3 regions of the Lysinibacillus sp. UBA5994 genome follow, and region 1 is predicted to be linked to each of the others. Evidence: riboswitches for the same ligand, from Rfam matches in the RefSeq annotation. Region 1 holds a riboswitch; each other region holds the start of a gene.

Region 1 (2,206 bases):
TATGGAGTATTCCGCACAATCAACGTAAAGCACAACTGACATTTGCTCAATTGTTGCAATTAGATGCTGATCATTTATTTATTACCTTTGATAAACAACATTCCATTTATGAAAATGAGGAACGTGCTATTTTAAAAACTCCTACTTGGAAAAACCTAGCTGCCGTTAAAAGCAACTGTGTCTATGAAGTAGACTTTTTAACATGGATGAATTATGGCATTTTATCACATAGTAAAAAAATTGATGATGTCTTAAATGTACTTGGCTAAAAGGAAGCTTACTTTAGCTTCCTTTTTCAATGATTAGGACAAACATTGCACTGCTAATAACACCGAAAGCCGTTTTGCTACATAAGATAGGATATCAGTTATAGGATAGGAGGAATGACCTTGTATTACATTCCTTATCCGTATTTTGTGCATCCCTATCATTATCCAACATCGCCTATCGCTAATCATTTTGCCATTAGACCCTTTTCGCAACATCTAGCAATGCCGACCAATAATCCTTTTCCACCTGTCGATACACACAAATTAAAAGCTTCAGCATCACGGATAAAGGCAATGATGCAGCAAGCCCAATTACTTACGGATAAAATAGATAGCTCCCAACAATTCGCACATGATTTAATGAATGCTGCTCAACTTTCAAATAAAACAGAGGTTGAAAAATTAATCACATCAACAGGCATTACGATGAAATTTGAAACAAACTATACACCAGACAGTTTTAGAATACGTCTTATTGATAATGATTGTTGTGGAGTCACCTTAAATTTGAATTGGTGAAAATTCCTAGTGAACTTGTAAACTATAAAAAACTATGCTAAAGTGTTTGTATTGTTATTTCTGAAAATTCTTATATTACTTTTCTTATCAAGAGAGACGGAGGGATTGGCCCGATGAAGTCTCAGCAACCAGCTAACAGTATGGTGCTAATTCCAATTGGCAAAATGATCAGCCTTGAAGATGAGAAGAAGAACTACCGTTGTTGCAGCAGGAGTCCTCTTCTATTAGGGGACTCCTTTTTATTTACAACTATTTTTACAGAAAGCAGGGAAATCGATGTCTAATGAACTTTTACAAGCATTGCAATTATTAAAATCGAAACAGTGGGTTGACTTAACACATACATTCGGCCCTAATTCACCACATTTTTTTATGTTTGAGGACGCTAAATTTGAAACGTTATTTTCTCATAAGGACGGTTTCTTCGCTCAACAATTCACGTTCCCTGGTCAATATGGCACACATATCGACCCACCCATTCATTTTGTGCGAGATACTCGCTACTTAGAAGAATTAGAACTAAAAGAGCTTGTTCTTCCCCTTGTTGTTATTGATAAATCACAAGAGGCTGCGAGCAACCATGATTTTTCATTAAGTGTTGAAGATATTCTTGATTTTGAGGACAAGCATGGAGAAATTGAAGCAGGAACATTTGTAGCATTACGCACAGATTGGAGTAAGCGCTGGCCAGATAAAGAGGCTTTCAGTAATAAGGATGCAGATGGACATAACCATATCCCTGGCTGGGGTTTAGAAGCTTTACAGTTTTTACTAAAAGAACGCAAGGTAAGCGCAATTGGTCATGAAACTTTCGATACGGACTCTGCTGCTGATTTTCGTAAAAATGGCAAGCTAGATGGCGAATATTTTGTACTTGACCAAGACACCTATCAAATTGAGCTAATGACGAATTTGGACAAGCTACCTGCGAAAGGCGCTATCATCTTCAATATCGTACCTAAGCCAGAAAAAGCATCTGGCTTCCCTGTGCGCTCATTTGCTATTTTGCCATAACTTAAAAGTCGGTATAGCGTATACCGACTTTTATGTTTGTCCATTTCTTTTTTTGAATAGAAAGTAAACAATGAGCATCCCTACAATAAATAAAAGGATAAGATAGATACTATAATGAGTCAGATAGTATCCAACAAATCGCCATTTCTCTCCAAGCATCTTTCCTAATGATATAAATGTGAACGTCCAGATAAATGCCCCTGTATAGGCAAAAAGCGCAAACTTTCTATAAGGATAATTATTAATAGCCGCAATATACGCTGTCAAATGACGTACCCCGGGGATAAAATAGCCAATTAATAATAGGGTAGGTCCTATTTTTGTAAACATCTTTTTCGTAAAGTCAATTTTTTGCTCTGTAATATGAATTTTAGGCCCATATTTCTGCAATAACGGTAAGCCAA
Region 2 (2,206 bases), on a different contig from region 1:
TACCAATGACTAACCCAAGAATAAATGTCACAACCGTTGATATAGCTGTCATGTATAAAGTTTCATAGGTAGCTTGCCACATATTTTCCCAGTCTACATTCGGAAAGAGATTAGTTAGCATTTTCAATCACCTCCGTCTGTACTTCCACTATATTTAAATAACGAAGGGCTTCAGTGACGTTTGTCTGAGAGCCATCAATTTGCACAATCAATGTACCATATGCACCATTTTTTGTTTGCGAAATATTTCCGTGAACAATACTTACTTCTACATCAAATTGTTTCACAAGATGTGAGATGACAGGCTGTTCTGTTTTTTCACCAACAAAAATCAATTTGACAAGTTGTCCAGTTGGATAGTTTGTTTTAATTTGTGCTACCGTATCCTGTGTTTCCTTAGTGTCTGTAATTTGAGATACAAACTTCTTAGTAATAGCCGCCTGTGGGGCTTGGAAGACTTGTAATACCTCACCACGTTCCACAATTTCGCCTGCCTCCATCACCGCTACACGATGACAAATTTTGCGGATGACATGCATTTCGTGGGTAATCAGGACGATTGTTAAGCCTAAGCGTTCATTTATATCTACGAGTAAATCAAGAATGGCATCCGTTGTTTCAGGGTCGAGTGCGGATGTCGCCTCATCACATAGTAAAACCTCTGGATTATTCGCTAATGCACGTGCAATTCCTACACGCTGCTTTTGTCCCCCAGACAGCTGGGATGGATATGCCTTATCGCGCCCTTCTAAGCCTACAAGGGCAATTAATTCCTTCACACGCGCTTCACGTTGAGCCTTTGGGAAGCCTGCGATTTCTAAAGGGAATGCAATATTTTCGGCAACTGTTCTTGACCAAAGTAAATTAAAATGCTGGAAAATCATACTTACCTTTTGTCTAGCTGCTCTAAGTTTTTGCCCTTTTATCGATGAAAATTCTTGATTGTTCACCGTTACTGTTCCTGCTGTCGGTTTCTCTAAACCGTTTAATAAACGAATCATGGTACTTTTACCAGCACCACTATAGCCGATAATGCCAAAAATTTCACCTTTATTAATAGTAAGGTTGACGTCTTTGACTGCCGTTAATTCGCCATTTGCTGTTTTGTATTTCTTTGTAATATTTTGAAGCTGGATCATAGCGAATACTCCTTTTCTCATATAGAAAACCCCTTCACTCACAGACAAGTAGAAGGGGTCACGTATGATACGTTAAACCGTTCTCTCATCTTTCAAAGAAAAATCTTTGGGTGATTTGGCACCTTTTCACATTGTGATGGTTGCCGGGCTTCATAGGGCACTTCCCTCCGCCACTCTTCATAAGAGTTCGATATATTTAATGTTTTAGTAACATATTTGATACTTTACCACGCTAGTAAAGTTCAGTCAATTGATTTTTTTAACAATTCATATAAAAATGGTACGGATTGAAAAGCATAAATCTTTTCTGTCACTTTTCCGCCATCACTGATGAGTAGACATGGAACACTTTCAATTTGATGCTCATAAGCTATGTGTTCCAAAAAGTTGATATTTGCTTTACCAATTTGTAGCTGTGGCAGTAATTGCTCAATAATGGACATCATTTTAGATGCCACTGCACACGTTCCACACATCGGTGTATATAAATAAAATGCAGTTTTCTCTCCCGACTGTTTAGCCGCTTCCCACTGCTCTATTGACCATTCTTCCATTTACTCACGCAACCTTACAAAATATATTCATTATGGATTGAAAAATGTGCACGCAGTAAGATCATTGCTAGCACTTTTCTTGGTGTCGTTTCTACTTCCTTGTATGTTGGCATTGTGCGCAGATGCTCAGCCTCTGGATAATGTCTGTCCATTAATGCACGTAGCTTATCACCAGAAGTATCTGCATCAAAAAAAGTAAATAGCTCACAGCCCTCATAGGGATCCAGTAGTTCTTCTAATTGATGCACACCAATTGTACCATTCGTACATAGTATTGTAACATTCTCATTCAAAATAGGCTCAATTTGTAGCTTATCTGAGCGCCCTTCTACTATCAAGCATTTTCCCTCGAACATTACGCCACCTCCATTTAGAGATCCCCACTTATAAGTCATTATATAACAAAAAACGCCGGTAGTTTCCGACGTTTTTCGATTATGGCTTGTCTTATTCAGCGATCATTTCTTCGTATTGCTCTGCTGTCATTAGTTTCTCAACTTCTGATGCGTCAGC
Region 3 (2,206 bases), on a different contig from region 1:
GAAGTATTATTAAAGGCTTTGATGCGAATCGTGAGCAATTTGTTAAAGCAGCGAACAAAAAATTTATATCCTTTAAAAATGGTTTATCTTCTTTAATTGATCGACTTGAACAAACCTTATCCGATGTAGAAATTATCAAGGGTGTTACTACACTAAATGTTCAAAAACAAGATAAGAACTACACAATTTCCTTAGCTAATGGTGAAATTATTGAGTCAGATTATGTCGTTTTAGCATTACCGAACCATACTGTACAAAATCTGCTACAGGATGAATCTTTAAACCGCTATTTTGACCAATTTACGACAGCGTCAGCGATTACTATCTATTTAGGTTTTGATGTGCCAGACGCTAAATTGCCAGCAGATGGAACGGGCTATATTGTTTCCCATAATTCAGACGTAACTTGTAATGCGGCAACTTGGACTAGTCGTAAATGGAAGCATACATCGAAAGAAAATAAATTACTTGTGCGACTCTTTTATAAGAGCATCAATCCAGCCTATGAGCAACTACGCGCCATGACGGATGAAGAATTGGCAGCAGTTGCTTTAGAAGATGTGAGAAAGAGCCTAGGAATAGAGGAGCAGCCAACCGTTGTGAATGTAACAAAATGGATTGATCAAATGCCTAAATATGATCTAGCGCATCGTGAAGCATTACAAGGATTACTACAAGAATTACATGAGAAATATCCTAATTTATCGATTGCAGGGTGCTCGTATTTTGGCGTAGGTATTGGTGCTTGCATTCAAAACGGGAAAAAAATTGGTGAAGAGCTTGCAAAGGAACTTGCCAATTTCTAAGGTTTTAAGTGGAAAAAAACTTTGTTATGTGAAATAGTCTTGACTCATTCGTCAGTAAACGATATGATTCTTTTAATTATTTAAAAAATTCATACTTAATTCTTATCAAGAGAAGCAGAGGGACTGGCCCATTGAAGCTTCAGCAACCAACTTTATTGTCAGGTGCTAAATCCAGAAGACCGTTGAGTCGAAGATGAGAAGGAACAACAATGATGAATCGTTAAAGCCTTCTTTTTTTATGAAAGAAGGCTTTTTATTATATAGAGACATAGGAAGAGAGGCTAATTTTATGGGATTGCTTGAAAGGTTAAAAACGCATGTATTGACGGCAGACGGTGCAATAGGCACAGTGCTATATGGCTATGGATTGGAGTATTGCCATGAGGAAATGAATGTTCAGAGACCCGAGTTAATTGAAAAGATTCATAGAGAATATATTGCGGCTGGTGCTGACATCATTCAAACGAATACGTACGGTGCAAATGCCATTAAATTAGCTCGCTATGGATTGGAATCACGTGTCCAACATTTTAATGAAGCTGCTATCACCATCGCAAAACGAGCAGCGGCTGATGGCGGTCAATTTGTTTTAGGAACAATTGGTGGTATTCGGGGAATTCGTAAAAGTGATGCAACCTTGGATGAAATATTAGCGACTATTGAAGAACAAGCAAGCGTCTTACTTGCAGGGAATCCAGATGGCCTTTTACTTGAAACTTATTATGATTTTGAAGAATTAACAGCAACCTTAAAGATGCTACGAGAAAAAACAAAATTGCCGATTATTGCACAAGTTTCTATGCATGAGCCCGGTGTTCTACAAAATGGGATGTCTTTAAATAATGCTCTCCATGAGCTTGAAGCCCTAGGTGCTGATATTGTTGGTGTCAATTGTCGACTAGGTCCACACCATACAATTCAGGCATTTGAAGGTGTAGAACTTCCTAATAAGGCATTTATGTCGGCCTATCCAAATGCATCACTACTGGACTTAGAGGATGGGCGTGTCGTTTATGAATCAGAAGCTGATTATTTTGGTCGAGCGGCTGTTGAATTGCGTGATCAAGGTGTACGTTTAATAGGGGGCTGCTGTGGTACAACACCCAAACATATTGCAGCAGCAAAGAAGTATTTAGAAGAGTTATCACCGGTTCAGGAGAAGCTTGCGAAGCCTAAAAAGATTGAGATTGTTCGGGAAGCGGAGCCAACAAAGTATGAGCCTCTTCATGAAAAAGTTAAACGTGAACGTTCTGTCATAGTAGAGTTGGATACGCCTAGACATTTAGAGATTGATGGGTTCCTTGAAGGAGCAAAGCAATTATATGATGCAGGTGCAGATGTAGTTATGATGGCAGACAATTCATTGGCCTCTCCACGTATTAGCAATATTGCAATGGGCG

What was found. Region 1 has a riboswitch for S-adenosylmethionine ahead of B3D98_RS19640 (cyclase family protein). Riboswitches for the same ligand answer to the same signal wherever they lie in the genome.
Region 2: another riboswitch for S-adenosylmethionine. It lies ahead of B3D98_RS00705 (methionine ABC transporter ATP-binding protein); the one in region 1 lies ahead of B3D98_RS19640 (cyclase family protein).
Region 3: another riboswitch for S-adenosylmethionine. It lies ahead of B3D98_RS01770 (bifunctional homocysteine S-methyltransferase/methylenetetrahydrofolate reductase); the one in region 1 lies ahead of B3D98_RS19640 (cyclase family protein).

What each region holds. Positions count from the first base shown of each region.
Region 1 covers NZ_DJAU01000057.1:152,954-155,159, forward strand. Annotated here, with positions in the region: gene B3D98_RS19630 (AraC family transcriptional regulator) at 1-269, shown strand, start outside; gene B3D98_RS19635 (hypothetical protein) at 384-788, shown strand; SAM riboswitch class I at 870-975, shown strand; gene B3D98_RS19640 (cyclase family protein) at 1,065-1,802, shown strand; gene B3D98_RS19645 (DedA family protein) at 1,833-2,206, opposite strand, start outside.
Region 2 covers NZ_DJAU01000002.1:81,118-83,323, forward strand. Annotated here, with positions in the region: gene B3D98_RS00700 (methionine ABC transporter permease) at 1-121, opposite strand, end outside; gene B3D98_RS00705 (methionine ABC transporter ATP-binding protein) at 111-1,139, opposite strand; SAM riboswitch class I at 1,222-1,325, opposite strand; gene B3D98_RS00710 (thioredoxin family protein) at 1,382-1,693, opposite strand; gene B3D98_RS00715 (hypothetical protein) at 1,708-2,049, opposite strand; gene gcvH (glycine cleavage system protein GcvH) at 2,141-2,206, opposite strand, start outside.
Region 3 covers NZ_DJAU01000005.1:29,195-31,400, reverse strand. Annotated here, with positions in the region: gene B3D98_RS01775 (protoporphyrinogen oxidase) at 1-806, shown strand, start outside; SAM riboswitch class I at 906-1,006, shown strand; gene B3D98_RS01770 (bifunctional homocysteine S-methyltransferase/methylenetetrahydrofolate reductase) at 1,096-2,206, shown strand, end outside.